2 regions of the Gottfriedia sp. ABJ_BB2_2 genome follow, and region 2 is predicted to be linked to the other one. Evidence: riboswitches for the same ligand, from Rfam matches in the RefSeq annotation. Region 2 holds a riboswitch; the other holds the start of a gene.
The links. A riboswitch is a leader RNA that binds a small molecule or an ion and turns the genes downstream of it on or off. The one in region 2 is predicted to bind S-adenosylmethionine.
Positions count from the first base shown of each region.

Region 1: linked by a shared signal. The riboswitch ahead of ACX6U0_RS03465 (trans-sulfuration enzyme family protein) and the one ahead of fbpA (Fur-regulated basic protein FbpA) in region 2 are both predicted to bind S-adenosylmethionine.

Region 1 covers NZ_JBVFKR010000001.1:646,422-662,072, forward strand. The annotation lists gene ACX6U0_RS03415 (dihydroorotate dehydrogenase) at 1-206, shown strand, start outside; gene ACX6U0_RS03420 (alpha/beta hydrolase) at 214-1,029, shown strand; gene ACX6U0_RS03425 (APC family permease) at 1,062-2,402, opposite strand; gene tdcB (bifunctional threonine ammonia-lyase/L-serine ammonia-lyase TdcB) at 2,436-3,434, opposite strand; gene ACX6U0_RS03435 (L-threonine 3-dehydrogenase) at 3,579-4,547, opposite strand; gene ACX6U0_RS03440 (glycine C-acetyltransferase) at 4,601-5,794, opposite strand; gene ilvA (threonine ammonia-lyase IlvA) at 6,193-7,452, opposite strand; gene ACX6U0_RS03450 (5'-3' exonuclease) at 7,675-8,556, shown strand; gene ACX6U0_RS03455 (NAD(P)/FAD-dependent oxidoreductase) at 8,661-10,115, opposite strand; gene ACX6U0_RS03460 (trans-sulfuration enzyme family protein) at 10,372-11,505, opposite strand; gene ACX6U0_RS03465 (trans-sulfuration enzyme family protein) at 11,511-12,680, opposite strand; SAM riboswitch class I at 12,762-12,865, opposite strand; gene ACX6U0_RS03470 (ATP-dependent DNA helicase) at 12,957-15,230, opposite strand; gene ACX6U0_RS03475 (cyclase) at 15,386-15,610, opposite strand.
Region 2 covers NZ_JBVFKR010000002.1:487,619-503,269, reverse strand. The annotation lists gene ACX6U0_RS07465 (LysR family transcriptional regulator) at 627-1,583, shown strand; gene ACX6U0_RS07460 (organic hydroperoxide resistance protein) at 2,169-2,573, shown strand; gene ACX6U0_RS07455 (organic hydroperoxide resistance protein) at 2,656-3,060, shown strand; gene ACX6U0_RS07450 (TetR/AcrR family transcriptional regulator) at 3,183-3,737, shown strand; gene ACX6U0_RS07445 (MFS transporter) at 4,065-5,105, shown strand; gene ACX6U0_RS07440 (hypothetical protein) at 5,259-5,717, opposite strand; gene fumC (class II fumarate hydratase) at 6,137-7,525, shown strand; SAM riboswitch class I at 7,676-7,781, shown strand; gene fbpA (Fur-regulated basic protein FbpA) at 8,016-8,183, shown strand; gene ACX6U0_RS07425 (glycosyl hydrolase family 18 protein) at 8,445-9,479, opposite strand; gene ACX6U0_RS07420 (hypothetical protein) at 9,892-10,416, shown strand; gene ACX6U0_RS07415 (hypothetical protein) at 10,751-10,945, shown strand; gene ACX6U0_RS07410 (hypothetical protein) at 11,224-11,622, shown strand; gene ACX6U0_RS07405 (flavodoxin) at 11,655-12,113, shown strand; gene ACX6U0_RS07400 (WD40/YVTN/BNR-like repeat-containing protein) at 12,110-13,003, shown strand; gene ACX6U0_RS07395 (acyl-CoA thioesterase) at 13,093-13,587, opposite strand; partial or broken gene ACX6U0_RS07390 (catalase) at 13,768-15,327, opposite strand; gene ACX6U0_RS07385 (SH3 domain-containing protein) at 15,640-15,651, shown strand, end outside.

The DNA.
Region 1 (15,651 bases), on a different contig from region 2:
AAGGGAAGAAATGGATTTGGTGGTCATTACTTTTTGGTAGTTTACCAGCATTTATTACAGCAATTGGTGTTCATATTTTAATAGGTTACACCGACTTTATCCATCTTCTCCCACCTATCGTTGCACTGCTATTATTAATTGGTGGTTTGGTGATGTCATATCAATTTTTCCACTTAAAAGAACAGTCCAAATCAAGAAGAAAGTAGGCTTCCAATGAATCAATTAGTGATTTTTGAATTACATAGTCCACAATTGAACCGAACGAAAACAATTCGTGTATTTTTACCTTTAGACTATGATGTAAATAAAACGAAAACATATGATGTAATTTATATGCATGATGCCCAAAATCTTTTTGATCCGAAAACCTCATCGTATGGACATCATTGGAAAGTTCCAGAAACATTAAATTCACTTCAATTATCGAATCAGATAAATGGATATATTGTAGTCGGAATTGATTGTAATCTTGAAGATCAAAGTCTTAAACGACTTGATGAATACTCTCCTTGGGTCAATTCTAATTTAAGTCAATTTTTTGGAGAAGAAACATCAGCAGGCGGTGAAGGTTTTCAATATGTAGAATTCTTAGTCAAAACGGTTAAACCGTATATTGATGAACATTATCGAACAAACCCTAATAAAGAAAATACTTTAGTTGCCGGAAGCTCGATGGGAGGTATCATATCTTTAGTTGCCGGATTTTTATACCCAAACATTTTTACGAAAATCGGGGCTTTTTCAACTGCAGTGTGGTTTGCAAAGAATGAACTATTTCAATTCTTGAATGACCATTTCGAGAAAACGTCTTCAAAAATCTATTTAGATATAGGTACAAACGAAGGAAGCAACGAGGATACATCAGGTACAAATGTTTATGTTACTGATACTATTGAATTAAATGAACTCTTCATCAACTTAGGTCAATCAAAAGATGATTTAAAGCTTGTAATCGAAGAACATGCTAAACATAATGAAATTGCATGGGCGAATCGTTTCCCTACTTTTATCCTCTGGATGACAAATTAAAAAGCTGATTAGTTAACTCAGCTTTTTGTTATTTAATCCATAGATTGTATATGCTTCTTACGTAAAAAATAATAAATTGGTAATCCAATTAATGTTAATACAATTCCATAAATAGCCAACATCGTTTGAGTGAATAAAGTATTGACGACTATGAATACCCCTCCTATTATCGCTATTGTGATGACAATCGGAAAAAAAGGAACTTTGTAAGGTCTGTTTAGATCTGGTTCTCTCTTGCGTAAAATGATAACTGCAATAAATGTCATTGTGTAGAAAATCCAAATTACAAACACAAGCATATCCGTTAATATTTCAAATCCACCTAGTAACATCATAATAATTGCTACGAGTAAGATAAATAATCCTGCATTGGAAGGAGCTCCTGTTTCTGAAAGTTTACCAAACCATGAACTAAAAGGTAATTTATGTTCTTTTGCCATCACATATGGAATCCTCATTCCAGTCATCGTATATCCATTAATTGTTCCAAATACAGATATTAAAATGCCAATTGATACGACTTTCCCTCCTATTTGTCCAAACAATATTTTAGAAACCTCTGATGCTGGAGTTGTTGTTGCTGCTAGTTGATTAGCTGTCATCACCAATAGAAATGCAATATTAATTAATAAATAAACCACCATGACAGCTGATAAACCTAATACAATAGCCCTAGGTAAATCTCTTTTTGGATTTTTCATTTCACCTGCAATATTTCCAACATGAATCCAACCATCGTATGCAAACATTGTTGCTAGTAATCCTGAACCTAATGCGGTCATAAAAGATTGGTCATTTCCTGCTTCGATCGGAAATAATTGAAAATGAACAGTACCTTTGTGGAGGAAACCAAAGATAATTAAAATAATCAGTGGTATTAGCTTACAAATCGTAAAAATTGTTTGTATTCCACCTGCTGTTTTTGCTCCTAAAAAATTCATAAAAGTAATAAATGCTGCAGTTAAAATTGCTATAATAATGACTTTAAATGTATTATCATCTGCACTTAATCCGAAAATTGTCACTGCTTGTGTGCCGAAAATAATAGAAAGAGCTGCAATATTTGCTGGAAAATAGATAATTGTTAGTGCCCATCCTAATAAGAATGCAGTTAAATCTCCATATGTATGCTTTAAATACGCCATCATGCCACCCGTTTTTGGGATTGCTGCAGCTAATTCTGCCCCAGACAAACCGGCACAAATCGTAATAATTCCACCTAATAGCCATGCTAATAATCCTAAACTTGCCGAACCAGTTGAACCATAAACGGCAGTCGCTTTAAAGAATACCCCTGCTCCAATTACTGTTCCAATTACAGTAGTTAACGCTGCAAGAAAACCCATTTCTTTTTTTAAAGCTTGTTCAGTCATCTAATCCCTCTTCTCGTTTAACTACTAAAATCTTTAATTAATCTCGTTCCCAAAGAAATGCTCACAAACGCTAGATATTCTTTCTAAATCAACATTCCCACCAGAAATGATTGCAACTACTTTTTTGTCTTTTACATATCGCTCTACTTTTCCAGAGAGTAATGCAGCCGTTGCTAATGCGCCAGCTCCTTCTACTACAACTTTTCCTCGTTGAAGTAAGTCTTTCATAGCTACTTCAAGTTCATCTTCACTTACTATGACAATATCATCTACAAGTTCTTTTACAATTTCAAACGTCATTTTTCCAGGTACCTTAACTGCACACCCATCAGCAATTGTCGGTGCAACATAATGACTAATAATCTCTCCTGCATTAACAGAAGCTTTCATACCATGAACATTCTCAGCTTGGACACCGATAATTTGTATTGATGGATTAAACGATTTTAACGCTACTGCAATCCCTGCGATCATTCCTCCACCACCGATTGGAACAATAACTGTATCAACATCCCAAAGCTCGTCTAAAATTTCTAAGCCTATCGTCCCTTGACCTGCCATTACATATAAGTCATCAAATGGGTGTATGAATGTTTCTCCCGTTTTGCTTCTGATTCTTGCACACTCTTCTTTTGCGTCATCGAAGGTCTCACCGAATAAAACAATATTAGAACCGTAACCTTGTGTAGCTTCAACTTTTGCTCTTGGAGCTGTTGCCGGCATGACAATTTTACTTTTCACGTTTAATAATTTAGAGGATAAAGCAATTCCTTGAGCGTGGTTTCCTGCGGAGCAAGCAATAATACCATGTTTTTTTTCTTCTATATTCAAATTTTTAATTTTGTTATAAGCACCGCGAAATTTAAATGAACCTGTTAATTGCATGTTTTCTAATTTTAAGTACACTTCTCCACCAGTTTTGGCAGTCATATAAAAAGATTTTACTAATGGAGTCACACGTACATTATCCCTTAAAACTTCTCGTGCATTTTTAATATCTTTAATCGTTAATGATAGATTTTTTTCTGAAATTGACGACACGAAATACACCCTTTTCATCATTTCTTTTTTACCAAAAAATAGCATATATAAACAGTTTGCTTCAAAACCGGACAAACCATTCGAAACAAAAAAAGAAGGAGAACAGTTTCTCCTTCTTTTTTCAAACATATTTAATTAAGAAATTACTTCGTTTGCAGATAATTTCACTGCTAATTTTTCTAACATATCTTCAGTCATTTTATCTAAATCAAATTTTGGATCAAAGCCCCATTCTTCTTTTGCAGCAGAACAGTCAATTGAATTTGGCCAAGAGTTAGCAATACCTTGTCTAATAGGATCTACATCAAAGTCGATTGTAAAATCAGGTATTTTCTTTTGAATTGAAGCCGCAATTTCTGTTGGTTCAAATGACATAGCCGTAATATTAAAAGCATTTCGGTGCTTTAATTTTTGCGGGTCAGCTTCCATTAATTTAATAATAGCGTCTATAGCATCAGGCATATACATCATATCCATATATGTTCCTGCAGAAATAAATGATGTATACTTTTTCTGTTTTAAAGCTTCATAGTAAATATCTACAGCATAGTCAGTTGTTCCGCCACCAGGAACTGTATCATAAGATATTAATCCTGGGAATCTAACCCCACGCGTATCTACACCGAATTTTTCAAAGTAATAATCACATAGTAATTCTCCAGCTACCTTTGTTACACCATACATAGTAGTTGGACGTTGGATTGTATCTTGTGGTGTTTGGTCTTTAGGTGTACTTGGTCCGAATGCACCGATTGAACTAGGTGTAAAGAATTTTAGGCCTAATTCTCTTGATACTTCCAATGCATTCACTAAGCCACCCATATTTAAGTCCCAAGCTAATTTTGGCTTTGCTTCGGCTACTGCAGATAATAATGCAGCTAAATGGATGAATGTATCAACCTCATATTTTTTAGCAATTTCTAACATTTTATCTTGATCCATCACATCTAAGATTTCAAAATGTCCTGTTTCAGTAATCGGACTACCTTCAATACGGCGTATATCCGTTGCGATTACATTATCAATTCCGTACTCCTGTCTTAGACGGGTGGTTAATTCTGAACCAATCTGGCCTAAACAACCTGTAATTAATATCTTTTTCATTCACTTACTCCACCTTTAACTATGATAAACAACTAGTAATATTATTGTATATGTTATTGAATTACGTTTAGTTCGCGACCAACTTTTTCATAAATAGCTAATACTTCATCAAGCATTTCTTTCGTATGAGCTGCCGTTGGCATATTACGAATACGACCTGTTCCAAGTGGAACTGTCGGGAAAACAATTGATTTTGCGTAAACGCCTTCTTCATATAAACGTTTTGAGAATTTTTGAGTCAGGTTTTCATCACCGATTATACATGGAGTAATAGGTGTTTCAGAATCTCCAATATTAAAACCAAGTTTTGATAGACCTTCTTTTAAATAATTCCCATTTTCCCAAAGTTTTTCTATTGTCTCAGGCTCTTCTGACATAATTCTAATCGCTTCAATACATGCCGCAGCTGCTGCAGGTGTTAATGAAGTTGAGAATAAGAACGGACGAGCACGAACTTTTAACCAGTCAATTAATTGCTGTGACCCTGCAACATATCCACCAACAACACCTACTGCTTTTGATAGTGTACCAATTTGGAAATCAATTTTATCTGATAATCCAAAATGTTTTACTGTACCTGCTCCATTTCCCATTACACCAGAACCGTGAGCATCATCTATATATGTAATTAAACCGAATTCTTCTGCGATTTTTACGATTTCAGGAATATTTGCTACATCTCCATCCATTGAAAAAACACCATCTGCTATGTACATTACTTTTTCATATTGTCCACTTGTAGTCGCTTCTCTAGCTTTTTCACGTAAATCATCCATATCTTGGTGTTTTACTCGAATAATTTTTGCACCAGAAAGTCGGCAACCATCAATAATTGAAGCGTGATTTAATTCATCAGAAAGGATTGCATCTTTTTTACTCATTACAGCTGAAATTGCACCCATATTACAATTAAATCCTGATTGGAATGCGATTGCTGCTTCTGTTTTTTTAAACTTAGCAATTGTTTTTTCTAATTCATCATGAATATCCATCGTACCGTTTATTGTACGAACAGCACCTGCTCCAACGCCGTACTTTTCTGTTGCTTCTAATGCAGCTTTTATTAAGCGTGGTTCAGTTGCAAAGCCTAAATAATTGTTTGATGATAAGTTAATAAATGTTTTGCCTTCAATTTTAATTTTCGATTCATTAGATCCTTGAAGTGGGTTAATCTCGTTGTAGAGCCCTTTCTCTTTTAACTCTTGTAATTGTGGAGTTAAAAATGCTTCCAATGTCTTACTTGACATATTACCAGCTCCTTCATCGTAATTGATTCATTTATTTTTTAGTTTAATGGTTAGGATTAGCCTCTTTTTTGTTTATTTTATACTTAATTAATTTAAATATAAAAAAATAATGAATAAAGCGCTTATTTATTTTCCAAATTTCTGTATAACTTAAAATAAAAATCAACTTGTAAACCGTTTTCTCGAGGCGTTCCGATTACAATTATAAATCGGACAACTAACATTAGGAATACTTTTGTCTAAATTTATAAGAAATAAATTAACATTTTTTCTATTTTTAGTTTTTCATGGGTTAATCAACTGAAATTTCCGAACAATTTATATTTTATTCTGAACATTAAGATTATTAACGCATACAAAAAGCTGAACGGTTTTCCATTCAGCTTCTTTAGAAAATATTATATTAGTAAATTAAATAAAGTAGGATTATTATTAATTTCCATGAATTGAATACCATGTAAATTCATTCGTTCTAATAATGCTGCATAATCAGATTTTGCTGCTAACTCGATCCCAACTAACGCGGGACCATTATCTTTATTATTCTTCTTTGTGTATTCAAATCTAGTAATGTCATCATTTGGTCCTAACACTTGATCAAGAAATTCACGTAATGCGCCAGAACGTTGTGGGAAATTGATAATAAAGTAATGCTTCAAGCCTTCATGAATTAGTGAGCGTTCTTTAATTTCTTGTAGGCGATCAATATCATTGTTTCCTCCACTTACAATACAAACTACATTTTTTCCTTTTATTTCGTCTTTAAAAAGCTCCAACGCAGCTACAGAAAGTGCTCCTGCTGGTTCTGCAATGATTGCATTTTTATTATACAGTTCTAAAATAGTTGTGCATATTTCTCCTTCAGGCACGGCAACAACTTGATCTAGTACTTCCTTACATATTTCATAAGTCAGATACCCAACCTGCCCTACAGCTGCACCATCTACAAATTTTTCAATTGTTGGAAGTTTTACGACTTGCCCATTAGAAATTGATTCTGCCATTGACGCAGCTCCGAGTGGTTCAACACCAATGATTTTCGTTGTGGGACTAATTCCTTTTATGTAAGTACCAACACCGGCGCTTAATCCTCCGCCTCCTATTGCAACAAATAAATAGTCAACTGGTCGATCAATCTCATTTAATATTTCTACTGCCACTGTTCCTTGACCAGCAATGACATCTAAATCATCAAAAGGATGAATAAATGTCATGTTATGTTGATCACAGTAGTCTTGAGCATTTTGATTCGCTATATCAAATGTATCTCCCACTAAAATTACTTCTACAAAAGGACCACCAAAGAATTTCACTTGAGATACTTTTTGATTTGGTGTTGTTGTTGGCATAAATATTTTTGCATGTACTTGAAGATGATTACACGTATAAGCTACTCCTTGTGCATGATTCCCCGCACTTGCACAAACAACACCATTTTGTCTTTGAGCTTCGGTTAAATTACTAATTTTATAGTAGGCACCGCGAAGCTTAAATGATCGAATGATTTGTAAATCTTCTCGTTTTAAGTACACATGACTATCATATTTTTCACTAAGCATGTCACTAATCTGCAAAGGAGTTTTGTTTGTTACCTCTTTTAACGTATTGTAGGCTACTAAAATTTCTTCGATTTTGACGTTACTTTTTACTTTTTCCATTTTACTACCTTCCCTTTGCAATTTATTAGATTCAAAATTTTATATAATCTCCATTATAGTAAAAGTTAACCGAATTATAAACAGAAAATTCAATATTTTTGTTACAATTTTTTTAATAAAATATATTTAATCTTATGAAATCAATCGGAATGTTATTTTTTTAAGATGTAATATGCTATGATTCTTATATGAAAATATAAATTTATAGGTGGATATAAAAAAATGGATCATAATACTTTATTATTAATTGATGGTTTCAATTTGTTAAGTAGAGGTTATTTTGCTACATCTTATGGCAGAAGCGATGACCAGCTTTCAAAAACAAAAGATGGGGTTTATACAAACGCATTAAGAGTTTTTATTCCAAAATTATTTAGTCTCATTCGTGAACATGAAGTTAGCCATGTGGCAATTACTTGGGATGTAAAAAGAGAAGAAACTGATCGTAGAATCAAGTATGATTTTTACAAAGCAACTCGCGGAGAACTACCAACACCCCTTATTGAGCAATTTTTAACGTTAAAAACTGTATTAGAAGAAATTGGCATTGCCCAATTAGAAATGTCACCATATGAAGCAGATGACTTAATCGGTACGCTTTCTAATAATTGGAGTCAATCCATTCAAAATAAATGTTTTATTTATAGTAATGATCGTGACCTACTACAACTATTAAATGAGCATACATCTCAAATTATTGCCCAAAAAACAGGTGAAATCGTTTATTCTATCGAGCATTTTAACAATGATTATGGAATCCATCCTAAACAATGGGTTGATGTAAAAGCATTATTAGGTGACTCAAGTGATAATATTCCTGGATGTCCTGGCGTTGGTGAAAAATCGGCGATTCCATTAATTCAACAATATCGTTCTGTTGAAGAACTATATGAAAATATGGAAAACCTAGACCCTAAATTTAATCGCTACAAAAAGAAATTAATTGCAGGTAAAGATTCAACCTTTATTAGTAAGGAATTGTCAGCAATTATGATTGATATACCTCATTTCGAAAATTATACTTTTGAGGATTTAAAGTTAAGTATTAATGAAGATAACTTAACAAATAAACTTCAAGAACTAGAAATTCGTATTAGAAGATAAATAAAATATTTAAATAGTTAGTTCTCTTTTTTTCTTATTATTTATAAATACACAAAAAACCTCTAATGTTAATAAGCATTAGAGGTTTTTACAAATATTGATTATTAAACTGTAACCAATTCTTTTTCTTTTACACTTGCTTTCTTTACGATATCACGAGCAATCCAAACGCCACATGCACTAGCTTGTGCAAGACCTCGTGTTATACCCGCTCCGTCTCCACCTAAGTAAAGACCAGAAATTTCGCTCTCGAAGTGTTCATTTAATTTTGGACGAGCTGAATAGAATTTCGCTTCAACCCCATAAAATAATGTATGTTCTGAAGCAATACCAGGAGTTACATGGTTTAGGGCTTCAACCATTTCAATTAAGCTTTTCATTGTATTATAAGGTAAGACTAAACCTAAATCACCAGGTACAGCTTCTTTTAATGTTGGCTCTAAGAAACCTTCCTTAATTCTTTTTTCTGTTGAACGTCTTCCTTTTAAAATATCTCCATATTTTTGAACAATTACGCCACCATGTGAAAGCATGTTTGCTAAACGTGAAACCTCGTGCGCATATTCATTTGGTTTATCAAATGGCTCTGAGAATTGGTGAGATACTAAAAGTGCAAAGTTTGTATTCGGACTTCCTAGCTTAGGATCTTTATAAGCATGACCATTAGCTGTCATAATACCTGAGTGGTTTTCAACTACAACATGACCTGAAGGATTACTACAGAATGTTCTTACTTTTGTACCCACTGATGTATTGAATACAAATTTACCTTCATATAAATGCTTATTAATTTCTTCCATGACAATATCAGAAGTTTCAACACGTACTCCGATATCTACTTGGTTTGTCGTCATTTTTAGACGACGTTTTTTCATTACTTCTGTTAACCATTTTGATCCGTCACGACCTGGTACAATGACAACTTTCTCAGCTGAGATTTCTTCACCATTTTTTAATTTGATGCCCTTAACAATATGAGATCCATCTTCTTTTACAGTGATTAAATCTTCAACCTCTGTTTTATATTTCATATCAATTTTCGTTTTTAAGTATTCAAATATGCTCTTCAAAATCTCAAGATTTTGTTCTGTACCTAAGTGTCGAACTTGAGCACGTAATAATTTTAAGCCTGCTGCGTAACCTCGTCTTTCAATATCTCTTACTTCTTCTGTAAGTGGGTCTGTAATTGTTTCTGTTGCACCATGCTGTAAGTTAATATCATCTACATATTTAATTAAATCTACTACATCAGTAGCTGATAAGTAGTCAGTCATCCAACCACCGAATTCACTAGTAATATTAAATTTACCATCTGAGTATGCTCCTGCTCCACCAAAACCATTTGTGATTGAACATGCTGGTAAACAACCTGAAAAATCTTTTTTACCTGCCGCTGGAGGACATTTCTCTATTTTCTTTTGTAGAATTGGACAATGTCTTGCGTATATATCATGACCTTTATCAACTAATAAAATTTTTGCATTCGGCATTTTTAACGTTAATTCATAACAAGTAAATACTCCTGCTGGACCTGCGCCAACTACTATCACATCATACATATATTAATACCCCCATTTAAGGTCTGAGTTTTTTAAATTTTAAGTTAAGTTCTGATCAACCTAAAATAGAATACCATCATTATGAAACGGTTTCAAGTAAAAATACGAACATTTTTAAATTTCTACTACAAAATATTCGTTAATACACAATTTCAACACAATAATTTATCTATAATAGTAATTTTCATTAAGTTTTCATCCATTATTTGAGAAATCAAAAAAAGTATGGAATATTGATTACCCCATACTTCTTCCCTTATATTAATGCTTTTTGGAAACTTGATATTAAATCCTCTACATCCTCTAAACCAACTGAAACACGAATTAATGTATCCTTTACACCAAGTCTTTCTCTTACATCCCTTGGAATTGCTGCATGAGACATCTTTACTGGATAAGAAACAATCGTTTCTACACCGCCTAGAGACACTGCTACTGCTACATTTTCTACATTTTTTAAAAAACGAATTGTTTGATCAACTGTTTTTAATGTAAATGACAATACCGCTCCTCCGCCACTTGCTTGCTCAAAATGTATATCGTGTCCCGGATGATCTTTCAGTCCTGGATAGTACACCTCTTCCACACATTCATTTGATATTAACCAATTTGCTAATTTTTGTGCAGTTTGTTCATATACATCCATCCGAACTTTTAATGTTTTCAGACCTCTTAATGTTAGCCAACAATCTTGTGGACCTAAGACTGCTCCAAATGAATTTTGAATAGTGTATAAATCCCTTGCTAATTCTTCAGAGTTCACAACTGCTAGACCACCAATTACATCGCTATGTCCTGCGATAAATTTAGTCGCACTATGAACGACGATATCCGCACCCAAGTCTAATGGTTTTTGAAAATAAGGCGACAGAAAACTATTATCTACAATGACAATTACATCATTTCTTTTCGCAATCTTAATTGCTTCTTTTAAATCTGTAATTTTCAATAAAGGGTTTGAAGGCGTTTCTAAATATAGCCCTTTTGTATTTGGCCTGATTGCTGTTTCGATTTCACTTGTATCTGATGCATCTACAAATGTAAACTCAATGCCAAATCGATTGAATACCTTAGTGGCAATCCGAAACGTTCCTCCGTAGACATCTTCACAAATAACGATATGATCTCCAGCTGAAAATAGAGAGAGAACTGAGGAAATGGCTGCCATACCTGATGAAAAAGCAAAACCTCTAACGCCGTTTTCTAATTGAGCTATCGTATTTTCTAAAGCTTCTCTCGTCGGATTTCCACTTCTTGCATAATCATATTTACCTAAATTTTCAATATTGGGTTGATGAAAAGTTGATGCTTGATAAATTGGAATACTTAATGCACCAGTATAAGGGTCAACTTCATTACCATTATGAATTAATTTCGTACCAAATTTCATACTCATCAACCTAATGCATTCTCTAAATCAATTAGTAAATCATCTATATGTTCTATACCAACAGATAATCTTAATGTATGGTCATCTAGACCAAGCTTTCTTTTAAAATCCTCAGGCATTTCTGAATGAGTTTGTGTATGCGGGTAGGTAATTAGAGACTCAACCCCACCTAAACTTTCGGCAAATGTAATAACTTTTACACTACTAAGTACTTTCTCTACAATACTTACATTTTTTACTTTAAATGAAATCATCGCGCCAAATCCGCTTGCTTGTTCTTTAATAATTGAGTAGCCTTTATGGTTTGGAAGTCCTACGTAAAATACGTCAGTTACATTTGGATGATTTTCTAGAAACTCAGCAAGGATCATCGCATTTCTTTGACAATATTCCATTCGTACATGTAATGTTTTAATTCCTCTTAAGATTAACCATGAATCGAATGGTGCTAAAGTTGCGCCAGTAGATTTTTGGTAAAAGCGGATTTTTTCATTTGTTTTCTCAGAATTCGTCACTACAAACCCTGCTAATGTATCATTATGGCCACCTAAATATTTCGTACCACTATGAACAACAATATCTGCTCCTAATTCAATCGGTCTAAAGAAATATGGCGTTAAAAAAGTATTATCAACGATGACAACGATATTTCTTTCTTTTGCAATTTCTACAACTCGTTTTAAATCAGTTACTTTCATCATTGGATTTGATGGCGTTTCAATAAAAATACCTTTTGTGTTTTCTTTAATAGTGTCTAGAATATTATCAATTTCTGTTGTATCAACAAAATTATGCTCAATACCATAAGGCGAATAAATTTCTTCGAATAATCGATATGTACCACCATATAAGTCATCTGAAACAATTACGTGATCGCCTTTTTTAAACAAACTAAGAACTGCAGTGACAGCAGCGTTCCCTGTAGAAAATGCTACCCCAAATTCTGCATTTTCTAATTTTGCTACAGTATTTTCAACTTCTTCTCTTGTAGGGTTTTGTAAACGAGCATAATCATAACCCGTTGATTGATGAAGTCCCTCATGTTTAAAAGTTGCTGATTGATAAATTGGGTAACTGATTGCACCTGTTAATGGATCATATCCTTTACTACCATGAACAGCAACTGTCTCAATTGATTTTTGTTTCGATTTTGAAACCACATTCGTATTTGTCATATTGTAATCCTCCATTTATCAAAATAAAAAAACCACTTCCTAAAAAATAAGAAGTGGTTATGTCTCAAAATAAACATATCGTCCTTATCTTCCAGGTTTACACCTGCAGGATTTAGCACTTTCTAGTATAAAACTAGAGTTGCCGGGTTTCGTCGGGCCAGTCCCTCCACCACTCTTGATAAGATTATTTAATTTTATAATTACAAGTATATTAATAAATCTGAAAATTATCAATCATTATTTGAATTTTTTATTTTTTAATACATTATTACCTATTTATTTCCATTCATCTGGCATTAAGCTCTGATAAAGCATACTTTGATATCGGTCATCGATTAATAATAATGTACCTTCATCATTTTCAGTACGGATGACACGTCCACCTGCTTGCATTACTTTATTCATCCCAGGAAACACATATGAATAATAATAACCGTTTTTACCAACTTCATTAAAATGATCTCTTAAAATATTTCTTTCTAAACAAAGCTGTGGCAAACCTACACCAACAACTACTACCCCATTTAAACGATCACCTTTTAAATCAATACCTTCAGAAAATATTCCGCCAAGAACAGCAAAACCCACAAGCGTTTCTGCATTATTTTGATCAAATTTAAGCAAAAAATCTTCTCTTTCCTCTTCTGTCATCCCATTTTCTTGAACAATTATGTCTATTTCTCCATACCTCTCAGTAAACAATTCAACACTTTGGCTCAAATATTGATAGGATGGAAAAAATACTAAATAATTGCCTTTTTTAGCTCTAATATTTTCATATATAGATGAAACTAATTCGTCTAATGTTTTAGAACGATCAGTAAATCTGGTTGATATCGGATTTACTTCGACCTTTAACTGTTCTTTTAAAAATGGTGAATCTATTTTAATGGTATAGTCGCGTTCAATATCACCAAGCATATCTTGAAAATATTGAAGAGGTGTTAATGTTGCTGAAAAATAAATTGTAGAATGAAATTTTTTAATCACATCATTTACGATTGTTGATGGATCAATGCAAAATAATTTCATATGAACTTCACTTTTATACATTTCTAAATACGAAACATATTTTTCATCATAATAACTAGCAATCTTTACAAAATTTTGGGATTCAAAATATGTATCTAATAGCAATTGCTTACGTTCTGAATCCTCTTCGTCTGGTAGACTTAATTCGGCGACTTCTACAAACTCCCTTACCAAATCCACAAATTCTTCATCTAATTTACCCCAGACTGGCATTTTTTGATCTTGCCATTTTTTTCGGAGAGTAATGAAATATTGATTGATTTGACTAACGCTCTCAACTATTGAGTTATTTATTCCTTTATAATGTCTTTTTAATTCTAGAAATTTTGATTTATATAAACTCGAAGAATACATTTCTCTAGCACGATCAACAAGATTATGCGCCTCATCTATTAATAAAACTGAATTTCGCTTATGTTCATCAAATAATCTTTTTAGTGATACTCTTGGATCAAAAATATAATTCACATCACAAATAATTGCATCTGCTGTATTTGTTAAATCTAGTGAATATTCAAAAGGACATACTGTATGCTTTTTAGCATATGCTTCGATTTTCTCTCGACTTAGCAATTTTTCATTAGATAAAATATCTAGCACTGCTTCATTGATTCGATCGTAATAGCCATTTGCAAACTCACAATAATCTTTCTCACAAATTGTTTCTTCTTTGAAACAAATTTTATCTTTTGCAGTTAGGGTTGTACATGACATGCACAAACCTTGTTCTGTCATTCGTCCAAATGCTTCTTCCGCAACCGTACGAGTAATTGTTTTAGATGTTAAATAAAATAAGCGATTCGTTGTAGCTTCACCAATTGATTTCACCGTTGGAAAAATAGTTGAAACTGTTTTTCCAATTCCTGTTGGAGCGACCGCAAATAAATTATTTCCATCTTGAATTGATTGATAAACGGCTCCTGCTAACTTTCTTTGCCCATTTCTAAAAGATGGAAATGGAAATTTCAATTCTTTTATTGAATCGTTCCGATTTTGGATGTGATCATACTTCCATTTAGCAAACGGGTAATAAATTTTGATCACATTTTGAACGAACTCGTACAATTCTTGCTGGGTAAAAGCTAATAAAAACCTCTTTTTCTCTTCAGTATGAATATTTACATATGTTAGTTGTATCGATATTTGTTCAAGGTTTAATTCTTCACAAATTAAATAACCGTAAACTTTCGCTTGAGCCCAATGAACAGGATAAGAATTTTCATTATATTTGTTAACATCTTTTACAGTAGATTTAATTTCTTCTATTATATATTTTTCATCCCTAAATAAGAGACCATCACAACGACCTTCTATTTGAAACTCAAATTCTTCATATTTAATTGTTCCCGAAGTTGTTCTTTCTTTACAATCTGATTCATTATATAAATTTTGAATTTTTTGATGTGCTTTTGTGCCTTCTACTAATGAAACAGTATTTTGATACCCTACATCAATACTTCCGCTTTTATGAGCATACTCAACTAGCGAACGTACAGATACTTTTATCATATTTTCCATTCAGAGTACACTCCTTTTGTATTATATTTTACCATAAATGGTGATCATATGTTCGGTCTATAAAAAAAACAATTTAGAAAAGAGACTTAAGAAATGGCAATGAAAAAGACTGCCATTTTTAGACAGTCTCATTCTAATCATACTTCATATTAAATTCATATCTCGTCAGTAAGGATTCGCTTATGTTTTTCATTAATTATTTTTTTGTTCAATATTCTAACTTCGCCAACCATTAGTAATCTCATATCTTCAACAATATACTTTGCTAGCTCTTCGTCAGAAATGTCATTTTCTTTAATATCAAGACGAAAATCCTGGCCTTGTAATCCACCACCGTTTGTAAAATCGATTTCAAAGTCGAATTGGACTCTTTTATCCATTTTTGATCCACCTTATTTAGATTTTTGTTGATTATTATATT
Region 2 (15,651 bases):
AGCATTTAAGTAATACCTATCTTAGGTGAAAATTCGGTCAATTTTTTAAGTACTTACTGTGATAGTTGTGACAAATCGTTAATTTAAAAAAGCAAAAGAATATAAATATTCGATTAAATTTATGTTATTACATGTTTCAGAAAATTTACAACTTAATCTCATTTATTTATAGTTTTGAAACATCTAAAAACTATTATTAAGAAGTCTAGCAAGAAAAGAACTAGAAAATCATCTCGTTACAAACAAAAATTGATTTTCTCGATTAGTGTTGTTTTCAAATACAGTCTTGTTTTTTAACCGCTAAAATTATCTGTTTATCTAATTGGAAAGTTACTTAGAACACTTATTGTATGGACAGAATTTTGTACAAGGATCTACAATCTTCCTTCCATTGAAAATATAAATCATTCTAATCGAAAATCTTGTATTGTTATAAAGTCAGAATAATCTTAATATAAAGCTTAGCTTACCTAGAATATGCATAATGTTTTAAGGTTATTTATTCATTTATATGCCGGTCAATTATTAACACGCACCTTTAACTCATATAGTAATTTCTTATTGAACTAGTTGTACTTGTTTCAAATACCTATCAGATGATGAAAATGACAAAGTTGGTGAAAAACATGGAATTGAAACAATTAGAATATTTTATGGCAATTTGCGAGGAAATGCATTTTACAAAAACTGCAGATAAATTAGGAGTTGGTCAGCCAACCTTAAGCTATCAAATCAGAGCCTTAGAAGACGAACTTGGTATACGACTTTTCGATAGAATAGGAAAGAAAATTGCACTGACTGAAGCAGGAAAGATACTACTAGAACACTCACATAAAATTTTCAATACTATCAAAAGTGCTAATTCTCAATTGCAGGAATTACAAAAACTGAATAGAGGAAAGTTAATAATTGGTGCTCTTTCAGGTGATTTAAGCCATATTGCATCAATGGCATTACTTGAGTTTCACTCTATGTATCCACAAATACAGCTACAGTTTTATGTATTAGATGACGTTGTTGAAAAAATAAAACAAAACGAATTTGACTTAGCATTAACAATCATGCCGAAAGATGATGACGGATTATTTATGATTCCTTTATATGATGAGGAATTTTATCTTGTTGTACATTCTGAACATGTATTAGCTAATAGAAAAATTGTGGAACTAAATGAAATTGAAGATATACCATTAATATTAAACCCTAGTGATCATTTTTTTAGAAAATGGTTTGATGCGATTTGTGGAAATCACGGCATTATAATAGAACCAATTATTGAATCGACCGATACAAAATCAATCATAAGTCTAGTTAAGGAAGGTAGAGGAGCTACAATTCTATCAAGAACACTTTACCATTTAGAGGATAACGGTCAGTTAAGAGCAATAAGAATGAACCCTATTCTTCAAAGAAAAGTAACAATCATCCATCATAAGCAAAAGCATATCGGAGCTGCCGCTAATATTTTTAAAAAATTATTGAATTCATATATTGAAAAATATAGTCGCATAGATAGTTTATTAAGTGATTTGTATAAAAAGGGAAATGAAGTTGAAATGAATTCAAAAGAAATGCCCACGTAATTAGTAACGTGGGCATTAAACATATTTGCTACTACAAAAGATTGAACATGTTTCAGGTAATCAACAGTAGAATTCACCAAGGAATTATCTATTAGAGTTGATTTGAAACACATGGAATGTAACATTAAAACTCATGATTATTTTATAGTTTTACCTATTATTATTCGATGTTGAAAATTAGCTATTTCTATTACAATAAATTTATATTTAGAAAGGAAGTAGATAATATGAATTGAAAATCAGAAAGTCAATAAGGTTATCTATTCAATCTCCTCTGCTAAATTTTTGCAGGCTTTATGGAACACGTTTCAAATTTTACTTACCATCTAGTAAGTAAGATTAAGGAGTATAGTCATTGCAGTAACCGTATTTCTTAATAATGACAGGACATAATACAAATATATATCAGAAAGGAGCTGCTCTGGAGGCTAAATAATGCTCTTTTCATTCTTTAATAGGATGAACTCCAAGTTCTGAACAAATGGTATCATGTCTAACAATATAAACACGCTGAATTAATTTCATATCGGGCTCAAACAGACTAATGATTTAAAAAATATAAAGATAATACTGGAGGAAAATTAAATGTATACAGGATCTGTAAAAGTTATTGGTGGACGTGAAGGGAAAATTACTTCATCTGATGGGAATTTAGAGTTAAATTTATCAATGCCTAAGGCATTAGGTGGTTCAGGTGGATCAGGTACAAATCCGGAACAACTATTTGCAGCCGGTCACGCAGCTTGCTTTGAATCAGCGATCAATTTAGTTGCTCGTACAAAACGTATTAATATTGGAACAACTGAACTTAATTCACATGTAACGATTCAGAAAGGTGAAACAGGTTACTTCCTAAGTGTTGTAATGGAAGCCCACATCCCAGGAGTTTCAATAGAGGTAGCTAGAGAATTAGTTGAAGAGGCACATCAAATTTGTCCATATTCTAAGGCAATAAAAGGAAACGTTGATGTAGAATTAAAAGTTGTTTAACAATGTGTAGGGAAAATTTTTAAAACGAACTCAAACAGTCTTATGATTGATAAAAAATATGAAAAATTAGGGGGAAAATTAAATGTATACAGGATCTGTAAAAGTTATTGGTGGACGTGAAGGGAAAATTACTTCATCTGATGGGAATTTAGAGTTAAATTTATCAATGCCTAAAGCATTAGGTGGTTCAGGTGGATCAGGTACAAATCCGGAACAACTATTTGCAGCCGGTCACGCAGCTTGCTTTGAATCAGCGATCAATTTAGTTGCTCGTACAAAACGTATTAAAATTGGAACAACTGAACTTAATTCACATGTAACGATTCAGAAAGGTGAAACAGGTTACTTCCTAAGTGTTGTAATGGAAGCCCATATCCCAGAAGTTTCTTTAGAGGTAGCTAGAGAATTAGTTGAAGAGGCACATCAAAATTGTCCATATTCTAAAGCAATAAAAGGAAATGTTGATGTAGAATTAAAAGTTGTTTAATAATTTTAGTTGAAAATGGCTGCCTCCTTTCTTAAAAAAGGAGGAGGCTAAAAGACTGAAACGTAAGGAGCTTTAAAAAGACGATTTTAAATTCTATTATGGAATTTAAAATCGTCTAAACTATGGAAAATAGAAAAAAACAAATCATTGATTTAGCAATAAAGTTAATACAACAAAAAGGGTATGTAGGGTTCAGTTATGATGACATATCTAAACAACTCGGCGTAACTAAGGCAAGTATTCATTATCATTTTGAAAAAAAAGAGGATTTAGGAATCGCGATTACCGAACGTCTTGCTCAAAGCTTGAAATCCTTTGAATTTGATTCATCGGTTTCAGTGGAAAAGAAGTTAATGAAGTTCATTCAGTTTCAGGCTGAAAGGTTCACGTATTCTGAAATTTGTCCAATTTCTTCATTACAAACGGATTTTAATTCTTTGCCTGAAGTCGTACAAAAAAAAATTGAGGAAGTCAGTAGATTAGAATTATCGATCATGACAGAACTTGTTGCAGAGGCCCAAAGTGAAGAAATCCTAAACAATACTGATGACAAACAAACGGTAGCTGTAACGATATTATCTAGCATTAAAGGAGCGTTATTATACCGACGTGTTTTAGGCGATGATATTCTACCTGGTGTAATAAACCAATTAAACGATTTCTTAAAGAAATCTTGAGAAAACGTTTTTTGGGAGTTTACTTTACTTTTCTACTAGTAAATAAAAAGAGTTACTGATTTTTAGTGATTAAATAATGTTTGAGCAAGATTTGCTTGATTTACGATAATATAATTTTAATTTTAAAAGATGGATAAAATATCTTTAAATTTTGTGAAACTCAATTATTGAAGGGGTGGGAAAGCTGAAATGAAAAGAATGCTTTGGGTAATACTTGTGATGTCATGTGCAGCAACATTTATTTCTTCTTTATTTCCTTTATACAGTCAGTTTTATAAACTAAACAGTTTTCAAGTTACCATCCTATTTGCCATTTAGGCTGTATTTTTGATACCTACTTTACTAATAGTCAGTTCACGTGGGACTTTTTGGGGATTAAAACGAGTAGTTCGTTACAGTATATGGATTTCGATTGTCTCGACTTTGATTTTACTTGTTAGTTTTGATGCTTGGATGCTTTACGCAGCAAGGATATTGGAAGGCATTGCCTATGGCGCTTTTACTGGTACTGCTGTTGCATTTTTAATAAAAAATACTCCACCTAAAAAAATAGGCACTGCTATCAAGTTATCGGGAATTACCGTCTTAATAGGCTTTGGTTTAGGACCGGCTATTGCAGGTTTAATAGTGCAATATGTGCATTTTCAGCAGCTTCGTTTACCGTATTGGGTTCTTCTCTTCATGTTGTTTAGTTCCTTGCTATTATTGGAAATGTTACCGAAACACGAAGATTCTCAAGCAGAAAAACCAGCTAAAACTAAGTTTACGCTCGGTGTTCCAAACGATATTCGTTCCCATTTTTGGTCTTTTATAGGGCTTCCTATCTTTACAGTTTTTACCTTTGGCGGACTTGTATTTGCTCTTATACCTGCATTTATCAAGAATGTCATTCAAACCTCTAATCTTTCTATTTCTGGGCTGTTAACATTGTTGCTTTTAGGCGGGGGGGCCATAATGCAGTTCTTTCCTTGGCCTCATAATCCCGTTACACGGATGCGTATAGGGATTCTGTTTCTTGCACTTGGATCATGGATTGTTGTTTTTTCTGGTCAGACAGCGAATTTATATTTGCTATTTGCAGGTATATTCATCCAAGGAATTGGAGCCGGGTGGACATTTCAAGTAACTTTAAGATTTGCTAGCCAATTGCCGAAGCCAGAAGAACGTCCAAAAGCAATATCAGCATTCTTTATATGTGCATACTCTGGTTTCATTTTTCCGGTTATTGGTGTAGGTGTGTTGACTCAATTCTTTAACTTGAATCTCTCGTTGATTTTAATGAATTTGTTCTTTGGAATTTTCATTATTTATATTCTGGTGTATTCAATCAAATTTAATCGCTATTATATAAAACACTTTAGTAACTAAATGAAAAAAATTTTACATTAATAAATAACTTCCTTTTTTAATTTCTTTCTTGTATTTAACTTGTGGGAAGCTAAAATTTTGAAAAAAAAACCACCTTTCAAAGGTGGTTTTACATTTGATTAAGAACTAGTCATATGGTTCATTGTTGATTCCTTACATACTATATTCCTTTAATGTAATATGAAAGATTTTACGCTCAACCCTTCCCTTATGACCAATAAGCCTGTACCAGTTCTGCCCAATGTAAAAAGGAGTCGAAATCATCTTTTCTATGTAGTTTGAAATTTCTTCGTTTGTTTCATTATTTTCGTTTTTACAAGACAAAGCAATGACAAAATATGAGTTATCATTCTCTAACTCAAGTAACCTAAGGTGTTTATTGCCGTTTTGTTTTTCATTGAATTCTTTTAATACTTTTAAAATACTTTTATGAATATCTATTTCATAATCTTTAGCTTCTTGCCAGCTTGAAATAAGGGAGTCATTCAGAGAAAGTGTCAGTATATAGTAAGAGGCATAATCCTTAGGGTTAAACGCTTCATTTTCAACTTTTTGTTGATCTTGAGGTGGAACAACAAATTTTTTATAGTTTGCAAAAAAGTTTTCACTCATGTTTTATACCTACTTTCTTATGAAATACCCCAAACAGAAGAAGCTTAAAATGTAAGTTCACTAACATCAAATTTAGTAGTTTTGTCTCGATTAAGGAAGCAACTCACTTTATGAAAACAAAATTTATTTTAACTACTTCTCCACCAAACGACAACGATTGTATTCGGAGCCGTCAATTCTTTGAATAAGGAGCTTATTTATCAGTTTTACCCTTTAACGTCAAAATTACACCTAGCTAATTATGTCCAAACTCTCTTGATGGGATTTTTATTTCTAATGGTATTCAACTCTTCCTTAAATAATATTTATTTATTAAATGCAGAATAATAGTATGTGAAGAATAGGCAACTAAGATGGTGATTCAAGTAGGTATCTGATTAGTTTGATTCGTCATCGATTGTTCGTCAGGAGGTCAGAGATTGAAGTATAGAATTGAGAAAGATTCAATTGGTGAGATTAAGGTTCCAGTAGATAAATTATGGGGAGCTCAGACACAAAGAAGCTTTCAAAACTTTAAAATAGGTACTGAAAGGATGCCAGCTCAATTAATACATGCATTAGCAATCATCAAAAAATGTGCAGCATTGGTAAATAAAGAACTAGGTAAATTGGATAATGAAATAGCCGATGCCATTATCGAAGCTGTAAATGAAATTTTAAGTGGGAAGCTAGATGATCATTTTCCCCTTGTAGTTTGGCAAACTGGTAGCGGTACGCAAACAAATATGAATGTAAATGAAGTAATTGCACATAGAGGAAATCAATTATTGGAGGCACTTGGGAGTAAAAAGAGTATTCATCCGAATGATGATGTGAATAAGTCACAAAGCTCAAATGATACATTTCCAACTGCAATGCATATAGCAGCTATCATTGAATTAAATAAACAATTGCTTCCGACCTTAAATGACCTGAAACATACATTCATGCAAAAGGTAGATGAATATCAGCATATTATTAAAATTGGTCGCACTCATTTACAAGATGCAACGCCTTTAACTTTAGGGCAAGAAATTAGTGGATGGCATCGTATGCTTGAAAAAAATGAGCAAATGATATTGGACAGTATGAAATTTATGAGCGAACTTGCTATTGGTGGAACTGCGGTAGGAACTGGACTAAATGCACATCCCATGTTTGGGGAAATGGTTGCGAAAGAAATTAGTTTGTTGACTGGATATGAATTTACATCAGCAAAGAATAAATTTCATGCACTAACAAGCCATGATGAAATGGTCTATACTCATGGTGCGCTCAAAGCCTTGGCAACCGATTTAATGAAAATTGCCAACGATATCAGATGGATGGCAAGTGGACCGAGAAGTGGAATTGGTGAAATAACGATTCCTTCAAATGAACCTGGAAGTTCAATCATGCCAGGCAAAGTAAATCCAACACAATCTGAAGCAATGACAATGGTAGTAACTCAAATCGTAGGAAATGATATGACAATTGGGTTTGCTGCGAGTCAAGGAAACTTCGAATTGAATGTATTTAAACCAGTTATTATCTATAATTTTCTTCAGTCGATTAGACTACTTTCAGACGCGATGAACTCCTTTAACGAGCATTGTGCGAGCGGGATAGAAGCAAATTTAGAAGTCATTAAAAGGCACTTACATCATTCTCTTATGCTAGTAACTGCACTAAATCCTCACATTGGCTATGAAAAAGCAGCTAGTATTGCCAAATTAGCATATGAGGAAGGTAAGACCCTAAAAGAAGCAGCCTTAAAAACAGGATACCTTTCAGAAGAAGATTTTGATCGAATCGTTAGGCCAGAAAATATGACTAAACCAAAAGAATAAATGATTTCAACAAATCAATTAGAAAAATACATTAAATGTTGTGTCTTAAAAAACTGAAAAGTCTAACATTTACTAAATGGGTTGACTCGATTTTTTAAATCGGTTAATCTTGGTTCAATCAGTCGGAAATTTAATAAATACATAAAAATAATCTTATCCAGAGAGGTGGAGGGACTTGGCCCTATGATACCTCAGCAACAGGTTCGTTCCTGAACACTGTGCTAATTCCATCAGGGTAATACCTGAAAGATAAGAAGAGTTGAAATGCTTTTAGTCCTCTTCTATCTTAGAAGAGGATTTTTTTATTAATTTATGTTAAGGATTTAATGCCTGAATAAAAAAATATATCATTTCTTACCCAAAGAGCTGGAGGGACAAGGGGATGGATCTGCATAATTGTAAAACCTAGTATTCTTATGTGAAAAGTATAATTTTTATTTGGAATAGATGTAAATATTTTTGAATCTAAGGAGGAATTGAATTGGAAAATATGTTGAGAAAATTGGTTGAAACTCGAAAAAATGATCTAATTAATAAACTGATAAAAGTTGGAGTATATAAAATAGAATCCTCTCATTTATTTGAAATAACACTAACAGAGTTAGAAGAAGAATACAATCGAGTAATGAATGAGAAAAAGCACAATAAAGTTCATTAATCTGTTAAAAAACTTATTTTTAATAAAGTGAATATGAGTATGAGGGCATTAATCATATATAATTGAAAAAATGAAGCTACCTAAAAAAGGTGGTTCATTTATAGTCAAATTAAAAAAACTAAGAGATTCAGACTACCTGAAAACGCTTGTCTTGCGAAGAGCGGAGTTACCTTTGACGGTAATGAGCACCGCAAGCAGGAGAAGCAACGAAGAAAGCGAGCGTTTGGGCGGGTAGTCTGAAACCACCTATAAAAGGTGGTTTTACTGTAGTCCTCTATTAATTGCTCCCCAAAAATCTGGTCCTTCCATTCCAAGCGCAAAAATAGAAATACCACCTAAATTATATTTATTTGTATACTGAGCTTTTTTTGAAATACTTGTAGCGTCATCGTACCAAACCTCGTGGGTGTGACCTTTTTGATCTTTATAACTAAAATGCATAGAAGCAGATGCTTTGTCTCTAATCGGTGTTGCTCCTGTGCGCTCAAGTAATTGTGGAATTTCACTTAAAGGTACTCTTCTATTTTCTGTTATTTTATGACTCGTGATATTCCAATCATTTCCGTAAGCACCTATACCCATTAAAACTTTTTTCGGATTTATAACGGTTACTGCGTATTTTAGAGATGCATTGATCCATGGAAGACTAGCTACTGAACCTGGGAGATTCCACCAATAACCTGTTTCATCATAGGTCATTATTTGAATAAAATTTGCGCATTTTCCTAGTGTTTTAAAGTCGTATGCTCCTGACCAAGAATCTTTTGGATTATCCTTAACTTTTGCTGGAACAGATACCATTGTTAAATAACCTTCTGCGGATAGCTTCTTTGATACTGCTTGAATAAATTTACTAAATAAAACTCGGTCCTTTGGTGATAATGCTTCAAAGTCTATATTGACACCTTTGTATTGATTTGCTCGAAGTAATGACAATAAATTAGAGATAAATTTTTTTCGGATGTCCGTGTTTGATAAAATTTTATGGGCAAGAGCAGTATCCCAATCAGTTTTCCCAAAGTTCGAGACGACTGCAAAAGGTTGGACATTTTTAGAATTCGCAAGATCAACAATCTCCTTTGGTGCTGTTCCCATGACTTTACCAGTAGCGTCAAACTTATAAGTATCAGTGGCGATTTGATTCATAAATTTATGATTTGTTTGAAAAGAAATCGTTGAACTAGGTTTATTTGTATAATAACCAAGAATTAGTTTTTTTGTCACAGCTGATGGTTGTTCTGGCAAAGTTGATAATGTAAGAAATATAACAGCGACAATTACCGCAAGTCTACGCATCTAAGTGTCATCTCCTTAATAAGTAAGTAACAAGCTCAAAATATGAATTCTAAAAATCTGTTATTATCTGTCATTATTAGTTGTATCGACACCTAATATTCTATATTTAACTGAATATTTAAAATGAATTATAATTTTTGTTTATATTATCAATTATTTTCAAATTCGTTTAATGACTATAAAAAGGAAAGCATATAAAGAGGAGTTACACATATAAAGAAGGATATTTATTGGTAAAGCACGGGTTAGGATAGAAGTTAAATAGTTATTCTTTGGCCACTTTTTGAAAAGTGGTTTTTATTTCGTAGTATCATAAAGCGTTTTCAAAATAGGCAAATAAATGAATTGTCCACTAATAACCATTTTTAGATAATTTCATATAGTGTTATGTAACTTAAAGGAGGGTTTTAATTTGTTTTATAACAATGACGAATATGAATATTACCGTAGTTTATATGATTATTATTATAGAGTAGGTACAGCACCAACTTTAGTTCCACAAGCTACAATTGAAGATCAAATTAAGTTAGGAAGACTAGGGCATTGCTTTAAATCTTTTTGGGGCGGAAGAGAACATACATTTAACTTATTAGGAATAAATGCGGCTACAGGTATGGTTAATATTATGGAAAACGGTATGGCCAATATGGTTCACAAAAATGATATGGTCGGCTTACAATATTTAGGCGTACAATGTCCGCAAATGGGCGGAGGTATGGGCCAAGGCGGAGGTATGGGCCAAGGCGGAGGCATGGGCCAAGGCGGAGGTATGGGCCAAGGCGGAGGCATGGGCCAAGGCGGAGGTATGGGCCAAGGCGGAGGCATGGGTCAAGGCGGAGGTATGGGCCAAGGTGGCGGCATGGGCCAAGGTGGCGGCATGGGTCAACAATGTGGATGGATGATGACGAACCAAGGATGGAAATGGATTTGTAGATAATTGCTTTACGGAATTAATAGATTTGTCTTTAATAAAATAAACTTTTATATTGTGAATAAAAAAAACGTAGGATAGTTAGTACAGTCATGTGTAACTATCCTTTAAATATTCTCTTAGGACAAGTCTTTGAAAATATGAAAAAGACTACAGGCTTCTTTTCACTTAATAATTGTTCTGTAAAGGTCTTAATTCTGATCTAACGTATCAATAAACTGTCTAAACAAAAATTGAAATGTTCGAATGTATACAAGTCATATTTAATAAAGTTTACTAAACTCCTTTATTTTCATATTTGAGAAGACAATTGAATTTGTTTTTTAAGGGGGCTGGTAAATTGAGAAAGAAAAAAAATACGGCTCTGATCTTTTTCTTAGTTCTTTTTTTAATCGTTTTTATCATCGTAAATGCTATTCGTCATATTAAAATCTATATGGTATATAGTTCTGGACTAATGCCGTTTATAATTGTTGGAATTACATGTCTCGTCATTATTTTGTTATTTTTTGGTGGTTCGAGACAAAGGAGATAATATTCAGTTGAAAAATTCATCTAATTGAAGATGGTCTATGAAAGTACTGTGGGAGCCTGTCTATAGGTTCTTTTTTATTTGGACATTTACAATAAAATTGTTTAAAAATTAAATTGACAATGATAATCATTATCATATATCATAATAAATGAAAATGATTATCAGTTTCAACTGATTGAGGATTATCTTTTTTAGAAAGTTAGGATATAAATAGGAATCTTTATAACAAACCAATATAGGAATGTAAAAAAAGTATAGATAAGCAAAGGAGTACAATTATGGATAAAACTTTTATGATACTTGAAACATTTCAACAGGAAGTAACGTGCTGTTGTCCTGGTCAAAAACATCAACATAAAATAGAGTTTCATGAAGGGGATATTTGGACAATTACAAATGAACGTAAATATGTAGATTGCTTAGGATGGCATTATTTAGTAGAGAACAATGATGAATTTGAGTTTTATATTCATGTAGAAGATTTGGATTCATTACATTCAAATGGAAGTATTTGTTCAGCCTGGGATATAGACCTAAAGCTAAATCACTTACAATTTAAAGTTAACGAGGCACTTGATCAAAATAATAGAGAAGCATTTATTTCTAATGCAAATGAACTTCGTTTGTTAAAAGAAATGAAAACGAAAATGATGGAAGCATTTGCACAGACTATTTAAATAATAAAATTGAATGTAAGGGGAGAATACACATGTCAAAAATTTTAATCGCATTCGCTAGTATGTCTGGAAATACAGAGGAAATTGCAGAACTAATCAAAACAAGTATAGAACCTTTAGGTCATGAAATAGAAATGAAGGAAATTGAAAACATCAACACTCAAAAACTATTAGAATACGATGGTATTATTCTAGGTGCGTATACTTGGGGAGATGGCGAGCTACCTTATGAAGTAGAAGACTTCTATGATGACATCGAGACAATGGATTTAACAGGGAAAAAGGTTGCAGTATTCGGATCAGGTGACCACGCTTATCCAAAGTTTTGTGCAGCTGTTGACATATTAGAGGAAAGATTAGTGGCATGTGGAGCGGAAATTGTTGAGCAAGGTTTAAAGGTAGAACTTGCACCAGAAACAGAAGAAGATATTGAACGATGCGTTACATTCGCATTTAACTTTGCAGGGCGATTAGAGGGCGCGGCACTATGAATAACTTACTCAGTTCTACAGCGGTAACAAGAACTGAAGAAGGTAGTATCGTTTTAGCTACTAGTGAGAATATTTTCATAGAAGAAAATGGAAAGTGGATTTGTACACTATCATTATCAAACTACCAAATTAGAGATTTGACTTGTTCAGGCGGAATCATATATGGTGCTGGCGATAATGGAATATTTATTCGAAGTACAAATGGTGGAATTGATTGGTTAGTAGAGCATTTTCCAACTAAAGCAAACGTTTGGAGTATTGTTAGTAATGGAAGAGGGTTAGTAGTTGCCCATGGAGAAAAAGTAATTTACATATCAATTAATTATGGAGAGACTTGGAGTGTTTTATCACCTTTTGGCGTTCAAAATCCTCCATCAATTCGTTCACTTTGCCTATATGAGAAGTATTTGTTTATAGGAACAAAGATTCATCCAGAAAACGGTGGAGTATGGATGATGGATTTAACATCTCATAAAATAACAAAATTGAATGCAAAAACGAATCAAATGATATCAGCAATGCTTGTTACGAATCAACAGTTAGTAACAGTAAGCGGTTCTTGTCGAGGTAAAGACGGAATCATTGAATTTATTTCTTTACATGATATCAAAAGGAAAACAGAATATCATTGGAATCAATGTCATAGCACGGATGTTCAAGGTAGTTATTTAGATATTAGTGCACATAATGGTGTCTTATTTACAACTTCAAGTCAAAATGAATCAGGATATAGTACGGTTTCTAGAGTATATTTAGAAAGTCAGCAAATTGTACCATGTGATTATGTAAGAGGGCATGGCTGGAGAATTTGCAACGAAAACGAGAATTATATAGTTGCTGCACAAAATGAAACAAGATTTTTTGAGAAAAACTCACAAAGAGTTTGTTAATATGAAAAAGGAAATTCATCAATATAAAGATGAATTTCCTTTTTTTATTGTTGATTATCGATTTTATATAAAATAAAACAAACTGGGTTTTAGACAGTCAATATATCTGCAATTGCATATGTAGATTTACGTCGCTCTTTTCGTAAACGTGCTCGTTCATTACCTCCGAAATATAAAGCATACTCTTCATCAGTAGAAGGACGAATTTGTGGAATTGGACGAGGTTTTCCATTTTCATCTAAGGCAACGAATGTGAGAAAAGCAGTAGCAGCGAGTTGCTGTTGACCAGTCCGTAAATTCTCAGTAGTGATTTTTACAAATACTTCCATATACCGTTCATCAGTCCAACTAATAAAACTTTCTAAACAAACAGCATCAGTAGGTAAAATTGGACGTAAAAATTCAACAGAGTCTGTTGAAACTGTTGCACATTCACATAAACATAACTTTGCTGCAGAAATACTAGCAACTACATCGATTTCATACATTAAAACGCCGCCAAATAATGTATTGAAGTGATTAATTTCATTAGGAAATACTCTTTTTGTTCGGATCACTTTTGTCTCATGGCAATATTTATCCATAGATCATTCCCCTCCATATCTCGTACTGTGAATTGTATGTCATAATTTTCTAAAAAGTCATACTCTTATTTTAGCTTGTGACGAAACATGCGTAAACTATTAGTTTTCATAATGGACCATGCGGATGTAGCAAGCCGTCATAAAAAAAGATGCTGGTACAATCGTACCAACACCTGTTTTTTAATATCGATCGGATTCATGCCCCATCGATTTCGATTTATCTACTGCATTGTCTGCTGCATGATTACTTGTATGATCAGATCGTTCACGATTCGCTTTTTCCAAGCCTTCACGAACTCTTTTTCCATAATCTGCATCAGCTTCTGTAAAATAACCAACCATTGTTTTTTGAATATGTGGCTTACATACTTTTAAAGCGTCTACAAGGTTTGAGATTAATTCACTTTTTTCAGTTTCATCGAAAGCACGGTAAGTATCACCTGCTTGAGCAAAATCATTTGGTCTGTCAATTTTTTGACGTACTAATTTTGCGTTATAACTTGGTTCATGATCTTTACCTGTTTTTTGTGCTTCTTTCAAACCTCCAAGAGATGAAGGCTCATAGTTCACATGTGGGTTTTGTCCCGGTGCCATGTCAACTTTATATTCCATTTGGCCGTCACGTTGGTTTGTAGCAACATGTGTCTTAGGTGAATTAACTGGTAATTGTAAATAATTCGTACCCACACGATGACGTTGTGTATCAGAATAAGAAAATGTACGTCCTTGCAAAAGTTTATCATCTGAAAAATCAAGTCCATCTACAAGTACACCAGTACCGAACGCAATCTGTTCTACTTCAGCAAAATAATTCTCTGGATTTTTATTTAATACCATTTTCCCAACTTTTAAAAATGGAAACTTCTCTGGATCCCAAAGTTTAGTAGGATCAAGAGGGTCAAAATCAAGTTCAGGATGCTCATCATCACTCATGATTTGAACACATAATTCCCACTCTGGAAAATTTCCTTGTTCAATTGCTTCATATAAGTCTTGCGTTGCATGATTATAATTTGTAGATTGTATTTCATTTGCTTCACTTTGAAGAAGATTTTTTATTCCTTGATTAAGCGGCTCCCAATGATACTTAATTAGGACTGCTTCTCCTTCTTTATTTACCCATTTGTATGTATTAACTCCAGAGCCTTGCATTTGACGATAATTTGCTGGAATACCCCAAGGTGAAAATAAAAACGTAACCATATGAGTAGACTCAGGTGTTAAATGAAGAAAATCAAACATTCTTTCAGGGTCAGGTAAGTTGGTTACTGGATCAGGTTTAAATGAATGAACCATATCTGGAAATTTTAATGGGTCACGAATAAAAAATATCTTCAGATTGTTTCCGACTAAATCCCAGTTACCATCTTCAGTATAAAATTTAACTGCAAATCCCCGTGGATCACGCAAAGTTTCCGGAGAATGCCCACCACCAACAACTGTAGAAAAGCGTACATAGACAGGTGTCTGTTTGCCAGCTTCCTGAAATAATTTTGCTCTAGTATATTTAGAGATTGCTTCCTCTCCGACCTTCCCATAGGCCTCAAAGTAACCACTTGCTCCAGCACCACGTGCATGTACAACTCTTTCAGGAATACGCTCTCGATCAAAATGAGAGATTTTTTCCAAAAAATCATAGTTTTCTAATGTTGTCGGTCCTCTATTCCCAACAGTTCTAACATTTTGATTATCAGTAATTGGATGTCCTTGACGATTCGTTAATATTTCTTCTTCGTTGTGATGAGTGTCCATTTGTATGCCTCCAATAAACAAATTCAAAGTTTAGAGTGTCCATATATTGGAAGGTATATACAAATATTCCCTACTTACTTTAGTTTTTATTACTCAATTAAGTTCTTATCTTTCGATCTGATTAGCCTATGAATGTTTACAACTTCGAAACATCTGATGACTTATTTTGAAACAACATTGCCATATGATGTAACTACTAAAGGAAAGGAGAAAACAAACATCTTAGACAAAAACAACTAATTTCCTTTTTCAATTACGTAAAGAGACTGAAAAAATTAGTATTAATGGAGGAATAGCTATATGAAAAATAGA